3 regions of the Variovorax sp. Soil_C_39 genome follow, and region 1 is predicted to be linked to each of the others. Evidence: predicted binding sites of a transcription regulator. Region 1 holds the regulator's gene; each other region holds the start of a gene.

Region 1 (3,472 bases):
GGCGCTGCGGTTCAGGCGGCGTCTTCTTTTCCCCTTCCCAGCAGTTCGAGCATCAACGCAACGCGCGCCTTGACCGGCGTCAGCGCGCCCGCATCGCGCAGCCGGTCGTCGGGCCGCGGCAGAATGCGGCCGCTCGCGCAACGCGTGGCGCGCAACACCGGGATACCAGCCTGTTCCGCGCGCACGGCAGCAGCCTCGAGCGTCTGGTGCAGTGTGCCATTGCCGGTGGCCGCCACGACCAGTCCGCGGACCGGCTCGGCGACGCCGCCGGCGCGCTCCTGGCACAGCAGGTCGATCAGCGCGCCGCTGGCGCCGGCATGGCTCATGACGATCTCGACCCGCGGCCACCCTGCCGCCGCGACCGCTCCCGCGACCGCGCGCAGCCCTACGCCAGCGCCGCCCGGCACGGCGCCGGGCCAGTCCCGCAGGCGCCGAACCACACCCTCTTCCACGTAGGCGACCGGGCCGGCGTCGCCCGATGCAAACGCATCAGGACGGTACGTGTGCACCTTCTGGACGTCGAGCGCACCATGCACCGTGCCGGCACAGACCACAGTCGTCCCTTTCGCGCCCGTCGCGCCGGCGACCGCGACGGCATCGCGCAGGTTCTGCGGGCCATCGGGCGAGAGGGAGCTTGCCGGGCGCATGGCGCAGGTCAACACGATCGGCTTGGCCGGCGCGAGCACCGAGTGGAGGAAGAAGGCCGTCTCCTCGATGGTGTCGGTGCCATGGGTGACCACCACGCCCGCCACGTCAGGCTCGGCGAGCCACACAGCGCAGCGCTCGGCGAGTTGCAGCCAGACGTCAAAGCCCATGTCCTTGCTGTCGAGCTGGGCAACCTGCTCGGCCACGAGCGCAAAGCCCGCGGGGGCACCGATGCCGCCAAGCAGATCGGCCACCACGACCTCGCCCGCGGTGTAACCGATGTTGTCGCCGTCATCGGCGGCGCGGCCTGCGATGGTGCCGCCCGTGCCCAACACCACGATACGCCGCACACCAGGACCTGATGAATTCACCATGCTTGCCAACTTTTAAAAACTGGTTAAAAATACAGTTACTGGATATCTAGCCAGTGCCGCAAGGAACCACTATGCAGTTTGCCGTGAAGCTTACCGCCCGCCAGCAACAGATCCTGGACTTGATCCAGAGCGCCATCGCACGCACTGGCGCGCCACCCACGCGCGCCGAGATCGCCAACGAACTCGGCTTCAAATCCGCGAACGCGGCCGAGGAGCATCTGCAGGCGCTGGCCCGCAAGGGCGTGATCGAACTCGTCAGCGGCACCTCGCGCGGCATCCGGCTCAAGGGCGACGCGCTGCGCTCGCTCAACGAGACCCGGCACCGCGAAGGCGGGCAGTTCTCGCTCTCGCTGCCCGGCATGGCGCAGCTCGCGCTGCCGCTCATCGGCCGCGTGGCCGCGGGCTCGCCGATCCTCGCGCAGGAGCACGTCGACCAGACCTACTACGTCGAAAACACCCTGTTCCAGCAGCAGCCCGACTACCTGCTCAAGGTGCGCGGCATGTCGATGCGCGACGCCGGCATCATGGACGGCGACCTGCTCGCGGTGCAAGCCACCAAGGAAGCCCGCAACGGCCAGATCGTGGTGGCCCGCCTCGGCGACGAAGTCACTGTCAAGCGCCTCAAGCGCAACAAGCAGGTGATCGAGCTGCACGCTGAAAACCCCGACTATCCGACCATCGTGGTCCAGCCCGGCGAGCCGTTCGAGATCGAGGGCCTTGCCGTGGGCCTGATCCGCAACACCATGCTGATGTAGCCGCCAAACCGGCTGCTGACAACCGAAACCATCCATCCAGCCGCAACAGGTGGCGGGCGTATGGCGCAACTGGCGCCATCACCCTGTTGCGTCCGGCGAAAGCAATCCTGCCTGTGTTCAACCTCAAACCTTCTTGGAGTTCACATGGGAATCGCCCTTCTCGCTATCGTTGACCTTTGGATGCCGCTGCAGTCGCTGGCCAGCCGGTTGCTGCCCGCGCGCAGTGCCCGCCACCGCGATGGCCGTGCTGCGTCCGCAGGCTTGCATGGCGGCCTCGTCGTTCGCCCTGCCTGCGCGGCCCGGCCCCATGCCCAGGCGGCACCCAAGGCCGCTGCCGCGCCTGCACGGCCGCTGCGCGTGATCCGCGTGGTCGATCACCAGGGCGAAAAACGCAGCACCAACCGGATGGTGATTTCGGGGCGTATGGCCGATGTCTGCGCCGAGCTCGACCGGCTCGCCGCGCTCGAGGCCATGGAAGCCGTGAGTGCCGCACCGCGGTCCGCGCACCTGCACTGAGCCCGTGCACGCCCCGGTGACTTTCCCCGGGGCCGGGTATCCAAACGTTCAGGCGCGCGCCGTGCCAGTGCTGCGAGGCACAATTGCACGCCATGAATATTGTGATCCTCGACGATTACCAGGACGCCGTGCGCAAGCTGCGCTGCGCCGCCAAGCTCGACGCCTACGCCGCCAAGGTCTACACCAACACCGTGAAAGGCATCGGCCAGCTCTCGGTGCGCCTGAAAGACGCCGACGTGATCGTGCTGATCCGGGAGCGCACCCACATCTCGCGGCAGCTGATCGAGAAGCTGCCCCGGCTCAAACTCATTTCCCAGACCGGCCGCGTCGGCGGCCACATCGACGTCGCGGCCTGCACCGAGCGCGGCGTGGCTGTGGCCGAGGGCAGCGGCTCGCCGCAGGCGCCCGCCGAACTCACCTGGGCGCTGATCATGGCGGCCATGCGCCGGCTGCCGCAGTACATCAGCAACCTCAAGCACGGCGCGTGGCAGCAGTCGGGTCTCAAGTCGGCGTCGATGCCGCCCAACTTCGGGCTCGGCTCGGTGCTCAAGGGCAAGACGCTCTGCATCTGGGGCTATGGTCGCATCGGCCAACTGGTGGCGCGCTACGGCCAGGCGTTCGGCATGCAGGTCGTGATCTGGGGCCGCGAGGCGAGCTGCGCCAAGGCGCGTTCCGACGGCTTCCAGGTGGCGCAGAACCGCCAGGAGTTCTTTGCCGCGGCCGACGTGCTGTCGGTGCACCTGCGGCTCAACGAAGAGACCGTGGGCCTCGTCACGCTCGAGGACCTCTCGCGCATGAAGCCGACAGCGCTCTTCGTCAACACCTCGCGGGCCGAACTGGTCGAGGCCGATGCGCTGCTCGCCGCCTTGAACCGCGGCCGGCCGGGCCTCGCGGCGATCGACGTGTTCGAGAGCGAACCGCCGTTGCAGGGCCACGCACTGCTGCGCCTCGAAAACTGCATCTGCACACCGCACATCGGCTATGTCGAGCAGGAAAGCTACGAGAGCTATTTCGGGCAGGCCTTCGACAACGTCGTGAGCTTCATCAAGGGCAACCCCACCAACATCGTGAATCCCGGCGCCCTGCAGGTCCGCCGGTGAGTCCGGAGACGGCTCCGTGAGCCGGTCGGCGTCCCGGGGTGCGCTCTGGGCGCTGCTGGCCGGCAACTTCGTGATTGGCACG
Region 2 (3,472 bases), on a different contig from region 1:
CGCGGCAGCCGTGCGCGGCGGCCTGCAGTTCGGCCAGGCTCGCGGGCGCCACGCCTTCCGCGGGGCGCAGGTGCAGCGCGATGGGCGCGCGGATGCGACGCACGGGCGTGGCCGGTGCATCGATCATGGCCTGGCTGCGCGCCGCGGCGGCGTCGGCCAGCGGCTGGATCAGCGCGGCCTCGGGCAGGTTGTGCCAGTAGCGGCGCGGCATCTCGTTGCGCATGGCCGCGAGCTTGAGCCGCGCGGGGTTGAAGATGTGCGCGTAGTAGGTGAGCCAGAGCTGCTCGCCGGCGTCGGGCGCGGGCTTTTCGCGCCGGTCGGCGCCGGGCCGGAAGGCCAGCGCGGCACCGTCCCACGCGACGCAGCGGTCGGGCGTGAGGATGGCCCAGCGCATCTGCGCGAAGCGGCGCGCGAAGAACGGCGCATTGGCCTCGACGATGCGGTGCTCGGGCTCGAACCACGCCACATGCCGGTCGAGCCCGTCGACCTCATCGGCCACGCGCGTGAAGCGCACGAAGGCGCGCATCTTGTGGATGTCGCGCCGCACCGACCGGGCCATGCGCTGGGCTCGCATCATGTCGGCGTCGAGTGGATCGTGCCGCAGCGCGGGTTCGTGCGCGAGGCGCCAGAGCAGGCGGTAGAGCAAGGCAAAGCGCTGGTCGTCGCGGTGCAGGACCACGTCGGCGCAGAGTGCGACGAAGGCGGCCGGCACGGGATGCGAAGGCACGGCGGGCGGCGCGGGCAGCATGGTGTCTGCCTCGCCGAACAGGCCTTGGCTTGCGCCGCCGCCGCCATCGCCGCCGGCCGCGTCGCGCACACGCCATTCGACTTCGCCCGGCGGCACGCCAGCGGCCAGCAGTTGCCGGGCGCTGCGGCGGAATGCGTCGAGGTCGACCGGATCGTCGAGCAGCGCCTGCATCGCACGACCCCTAGAACAGCGATGCCTGCACCGCGGTGCGCGGCGGCGCCGCGAGAGCGCCGCGCGCCGGCCGATGCCCGTCGGCCACCACGAACGGCAGCACCTTGCGCGCGGGCACATGGAGCCGCCGCAGGTCTTCGGCACGCACGCGTCGCACCCGACGTGCCTGCATCAATCGGTCGACGGCCTTGACGCCGAGCCCGGGCACGCGCAGCAGCATCTCGCGCGGTGCCTGGTTCAGGTCGACCGGGAAGCGCTCGGCATGCGCGAGCGCCCAGGCCATCTTGGGATCGACGTCGAGCCGCAACAGGCCGTCGGGCGCCGCCACGATCTCCTCGTGGCCGAAGCCGTAGAAGCGCATCAGCCAGTCGGCCTGGTAGAGCCGGTGCTCGCGCAAGAGCGGTGGGGCGGTGAGCGGCAGCGCGCGCGCCGCATCGGGAATGGGGCTGAAGGCCGAGTAGTAGACGCGGCGCAGCCGGTAGGCGCCGTACAGCGTGGCGCTGGTCGCGAGGATGCCGCGGTCGTCTGTGGCATCGGCGCCCACGATCATCTGGGTGCTCTGCCCCGCGGGCGCGAAGGGCGGCGGCTTGGCGGCCACGGGGGCGGCGCCGGGCAGCACGCGAATCGGCACCACGCGGCGCGCTTCTTCGCGCGTGTGGTCGATCGCAAGCCGCAGCCGCGCCATCGATCGGCGGATGGCGCTCTCGTCCTTCTCGGGTGCGAGCGCCTGAAGCCCCTCGGTGGTCGGCATTTCCACGTTGATGCTGAGCCGGTCGGCATAGCGGCCGGCCCGCGCGATAAGTTCGTCGCTTGCGTCGGGAATGGTCTTCAGGTGGATGTAGCCGCGAAAGTCGTGGTCCTCGCGCAGCGCCCGCGCCACCTCGACCACCTGCTCCATCGTGTGGTCGGGCGACTTGACGATGCCGCTCGACAGAAAAAGGCCCTCGATGCAGTTGCGCCGGTAGAAGTCGAGCGTGAGCTGCACCACCTCGTCGATGCGAAAGCGCGCGCGAGGCACGTTGCTCGAGGCGCGGTTGACGCAGTAGAGGCAGTCGTACTGGCAGTGGTTGGTCAGCAGCACCTTGAGCAGCGAGATGCAGCGGCCGTCGGGCGCGTAGCTGTGGCAGATGCCCATGCCCTCTGTCGAGCCGATGCCGCGTCCGCCGACCGAGTCGCGCGGCTGCGAACCGCTCGACGCGCAGGAGGCGTCGTATTTGGCGGCATCGGCAAGGATGGCGAGTTTGCGCTGGAGTTCCACGGCGGCTTGGGGCGTCAAAAGACTGTATGAATATACAGCACCGAGGCGCCGGCGTTGACAAAGACCGGCTGCGCGCAGGGTCGCTCGCCACGCGGCCCGCTACAGTCCAGGGCTCTTTCCACCCGATGCGCAGCGATGCGCCGTGTCCGATGCGCCGCCTCTCTTCCTTCTCCGTGCTCGCACTGGCTGCCGCGCTGCTTGCCGCGGGATGCGCCTCCCCGCGCACCGCGCCGCGCGTGGTCTTCCTCGCCGACGGCGTTTTCAAGTCGCCCTCCACCCAGGACGCCGAGGCCTATTGCCGCAACTTCGGCGCGCCCATGCGCTACCTCGACCCCGAGGCGGCGGCCCGCGCGCCGGGCGCCGAGGTGACCTATCGCTGCGACTGAGCCGGCGCGTCCTCGCCTGGCACCCGCACGCACGCGAGGATGAAGTCGATGAAGGTCCGGATCGCGCGCGTGTGCTGCCGGTTCGGCATGTAGAGCATGAACATCTGCGTGCCGAAGAGCGACAGGCGCCAGTCGTCGAGCGTGGTGACCACGTCGCCCCGGCGCATGTCGTCGGCCACCACGTAGTCGGGAACCAGCCCGATGCCGAGGCCCGCCAGGATGGCCTGGCGCAGGAACAGGAAGTTTTCCGAGATCAGCGTCGGCTCGAGCACCACTTCGCGCCGCACTTCGCCCAGCTCCTGGCTCTGGTAGGCCGACACGCGCAGCTGCCGCCCGACGACGGCCGCCGTCACCACGGGGGCGCTCTGCAGTTCGTCGAGCTGCTGCGGCAGCGCATGTTCCGCCGCATAGCCGCGCGAGGCGCAGGCCACGTAGCGCACCGCGCCCAGGTCGCGCGCCACCAGGTTCTGCGGCGGCTCGGGCACCACGCGGATCGCGATGTCGACCTCGTCGCGCAGCAGGTCCTCGATGCGGTTCTCGAACACCACGTCGAGCACGATGCCCGGGTACTGCCGCTTGAAGTCGATCAGCCAGCCGGCCATCACGAGCTGGCCGTAGCCGCTCGGCACGCTGAGCCGCACGCGGCCCTGCAGCCCCTGGCCGAGCGTGGTGACCGATTCGCGCGCGGCCAGCAGCTCGCCCTGGATCACGATGCCGTGCTGGTAGAGCCGCAGCCCGATCTCGGTCGGCTCGGCCCGGCGCGTGGTGCGGCGCACGAGCTGCGCGCCGACCGACCGCTCGAGCTGGTTGAGGTGGTAGCTGACGTTGGCGCGGCTCATCTTGAGCCGCCGCGCCGCGGCGCTGAGGTTGCCCGCGTCGATGATTTCGACCAGCAGGGACAGCGATTGA
Region 3 (3,472 bases), on a different contig from region 1:
ACTGCTGCAGCACGACCTCGATGCCTCGCCGATCTTCCCGAAGTACGAAGTGCCGCTCATGGGGCTGTCGCGCTTCGCCGCGGATGCGTCGATCAGCGACGGCATTGCCGCGGCGGCCGAGGGCATGCTGCGCGACCCCGTGGCGCTGCTGGGGCGGCATGCGGTCGATGCCTTCGGCCTGCGTGCGCCGAAACTGCACCGCGGCCTGGTCGTGAGCGGCGACCGCTTCGTGTCGACCAGCGCCGAGAGCGCCGCCTTGCGCCGCGACCTGCCTGAGGCGCTGGCGGTGGAGATGGAGGGCGCAGCGATGGCCCAGGCGTGCCACGACCACGGCGTGCCCTTCGCAGCGGTGCGCACCATATCCGACCGCGCCGACGACGCGGCGCATGGCGACTTCGCGCGCTTCGTCGCCGAGGTGGCGAGCCGCTACAGCCTCGCGCTCGTCAGCGGCTGGCTCGCAGCGCGACCCCTTGCCCAGGGTTAGCAGGCCCTACTTGAGCCAGCCGCGGTGGCGGAAGTACCACATCGGCCCCAGCGCGCTCGCGGCCATCAGCGCGAGCGCATACGGGTAGCCGATCGCCCAGTCGAGCTCGGGCATGAACTTGAAGTTCATGCCGTAGATGCTCGCGATCAGCGTCGGCGGCAGCAATGCGACGCTCGCGACCGAGAAGATCTTGATGGTCTTGTTCTGGTTGATGTTGATGAAACCGACGGTCGCATCCATCAGGAAGTTGATCTTGTCGAACAGGAAGGCCGTGTGGTTGTCGAGCGATTCGATGTCCCGCATGATCTGCCGCGCTTCCTCGAACTGCTCGGCGTTGAGCATGCGGCTGCGCATCAAAAAGCTCACTGCGCGGCGCGTGTCCATCACGTTGCGGCGGATGCGGCCGTTCAGGTCTTCCTGGCGCGCGATGGCGCCGAGCACCTCGCCGGCCAGCTCGTCGCTGACGTTGCCTTCGAGCACCTTCTTGCCCGCGATCTCGAGCTCGTCGTAGATGTTCTCGAGCGTGTCGGCCGAGTATTCGGCGTCGGCGTCGAAGAGCTTGAGCAGTACTTCCTTCGCGTCCTCGATCAGGCCCGGCGCACGGCGCGCACGCATGCGCAGCAGGCGGAACACCGGCACGTCCTCGTCGTGGATCGAGAACAGCACGCCGCAGCTGCGGAGTTCGGTGTTGTGCTGGTTCAGGATGAAGGCCACGCGCACCGAGCGCGGATCCTCGTCGTCGTCGATCAGGAAGTCGGAGCGGATGTGCAGCTCGCCGTTGTCTTCCTCGTAGAAGCGCGCGGACTCCTCGATGTCCTCGTCCATCGCGTCTTCGGGAATCGAGAGGCCGTAGTACTGCTTGATCCAGCGCTTTTCCTCGAGCGTGGGCGACTCGAGGTCGACCCAGATGGGCTGGAACTTGGACAGCTCCTCGAGGGCCTCGATCTCTTCCTGGACAAGGCGGCCGTTGGCGAGCGTGAAGATATTGAGCATGGGCTCACTCCCTTGAAATGGCTGTGGCGGAGGGGCAGGGAAGGGGCGCTTTCAAATCCCGGCCCCGCGCCGGCGCTTCGCAGAAGGCGTCAGCAGGTGGGAGTTGAAAGCTGCAGAGACGGAGCGGTTTCCATGGTGCGGTCTCGGGTGGCAGCAAGGCCGCGATTATGTCATCGGCCCTGTGTCACGACGCGGGCGATCTGGATGGACATACAGTAGAGTTGCACCCATGCAGACCACTGCGCCTCCCGTCCTCCCCGCCACCGCCGCCACCCAGGCCGAGCGCCTCGCTGCCGCGCTGTCGGCCCTCAACGACGCGCAGCGCGCCGCGGTGGAGCACGGCGTCGGCGCCGTCGCGGGGCGCGACGACCGGCCGCTGCTGGTGATCGCCGGCGCCGGGTCCGGCAAGACCAGCACGCTCGCGCACCGGGTGGCGCGGTTGATCGCCGATGGGGTCGATCCGCAGCGCCTGCTGCTGCTGACCTTCTCGCGCCGTGCGGCGCAGGAAATGGAACGGCGCGCCGGGCAGGTGCTGGCGCGCGTGCTCGGCCTGCGTTCCGAAAAGCCACCCGCGCTGCCCTGGGCCGGCACCTTCCACGGCATCGGCGCGCGGCTGCTGCGCGAATATGCGGCCCACGTCGGCCTGGACGACCATTTCACGATCCACGACCGCGGCGATGCCGAGGACCTCATGGGCCTGGTGCGCCACGCGCTCGGCCTGTCGTCCACCGCCAACCGATTTCCGCGCAAGGGCACCTGCCTGTCGATCTACTCGCGCTGCGTCAACACGCGTGCGCCGATCGAGCGCGTGCTGGCCGAGGCCTTTCCCTGGTGCGCCGAGTGGGAGGCAGAGCTCAAGCGCCTGTTCGGTGCCTACGTCGAGGCCAAGCAGCAGCAGAACGTGCTCGACTACGACGACCTGCTGCTCTACTGGGCCGAGATGGTGGCCGAGCCCTCGCTCGCAGCGCTGATCGGCGCACGCTTCGACCATGTGCTGGTCGACGAGTACCAGGACACCAACTTGCTGCAGGCCTCGATCCTGCAGGCGCTCAAGCCCGACGGGCGCGGCGTGACCGTGGTGGGCGACGATGCGCAGTCGATCTACTCGTTCCGCGGCGCCACGGTGCGCAACATCCTCGACTTCCCGTCGCAGTTCTCGCAGGCCGCGCGCGTGGTCACGCTGGAGCGCAACTACCGCTCGACGCAGCCGATCCTCGACGTGTCGAACCGTGTCATCGCGCAGGCCGCCGAGCGGCATGCCAAGACGCTCTGGACCGACAAGCCCTCGGCCGGGCGGCCGCAGCTGGTGCTCGTGCCCGACGAGGCGCAGCAGGCGGTGTGGGTGGCCGACAAGGTGCTCGAACACCGCGAGGGCGGGCTCGCGCTCAAGTCGCAGGCGGTGCTGTTTCGCACCTCCACGCACAGCGCGGCACTCGAACTCGAGCTTGCGCGCCGCAACATTCCGTTCGTGAAGTACGGCGGCCTCAAGTTCCTCGAGGCCGGCCATGTGAAAGACCTGCTCGCGGTGCTGCGCTTCGCTGAGAACCCGCGCGGGCGCATGGCGGGCTTTCGCGTCACGCAGCTTATCCCGGGCATCGGGCCCGCCACGGGCGCCCGGCTGCTCGACGCGATGGAGGGCGCGGCCGATCCGGCGGCGGTGGTGCGCGGCTTCGTGCCGCCGGCCGCCGCGCGCGCCGAATGGGCCGTGTTCGCCGAGGCTTACGCGGCCCTGCGCGATCCGTCGCTGTCCTGGCCTGCCGACGTGGACCTGGCGGCGCGCTGGTACCTGCCGCATCTCGAGCGGCTCTATGACGACCCGTCCGGCGTGCGGCGCGCCGACATCGAGCAGCTGGCGCGGCTGGCGTCGGGTTACGGCTCGCGCGAACGCTTCCTGACCGAGCTCACGCTCGATCCGCCCGAGGCCACGAGCGACCGGCCCGGTCCGCCCCTGCTCGACGAGGACTACCTGATCCTGTCGACCATCCATTCGGCCAA

Evidence for each region. The regulator LexA, encoded in region 1, represses DNA repair genes until DNA is damaged. The targets are predictions, from matches to a motif close to ACTGTATNNNNATACAGT.
Region 2: a site for LexA is predicted at 2,199-2,216, ahead of AC3A6J_RS20155 (putative DNA modification/repair radical SAM protein). Genes of this name have one in related genera too.
Region 3: a site for LexA is predicted at 1,677-1,694, ahead of AC3A6J_RS17515 (ATP-dependent helicase). Genes of this name have one in related genera too.

What each region holds. Positions count from the first base shown of each region.
Region 1 is NZ_JBDGJQ010000002.1:733,506-736,977, forward strand. Features, by position in the region: gene AC3A6J_RS07535 (asparaginase) at 12-1,019, opposite strand; gene lexA (transcriptional repressor LexA) at 1,091-1,774, shown strand; gene AC3A6J_RS07545 (hypothetical protein) at 1,919-2,290, shown strand; gene AC3A6J_RS07550 (D-2-hydroxyacid dehydrogenase family protein) at 2,383-3,390, shown strand; gene AC3A6J_RS07555 (MFS transporter) at 3,407-3,472, shown strand, end outside.
Region 2 is NZ_JBDGJQ010000008.1:106,501-109,972, forward strand. Features, by position in the region: gene AC3A6J_RS20150 (UdgX family uracil-DNA binding protein) at 1-919, opposite strand, end outside; gene AC3A6J_RS20155 (putative DNA modification/repair radical SAM protein) at 930-2,177, opposite strand; gene AC3A6J_RS20160 (hypothetical protein) at 2,351-2,563, shown strand; gene AC3A6J_RS20165 (LysR family transcriptional regulator) at 2,548-3,472, opposite strand, start outside.
Region 3 is NZ_JBDGJQ010000006.1:163,973-167,444, forward strand. Features, by position in the region: gene AC3A6J_RS17505 (5'-methylthioadenosine/adenosylhomocysteine nucleosidase) at 1-484, shown strand, start outside; gene corA (magnesium/cobalt transporter CorA) at 491-1,477, opposite strand; gene AC3A6J_RS17515 (ATP-dependent helicase) at 1,707-3,472, shown strand, end outside.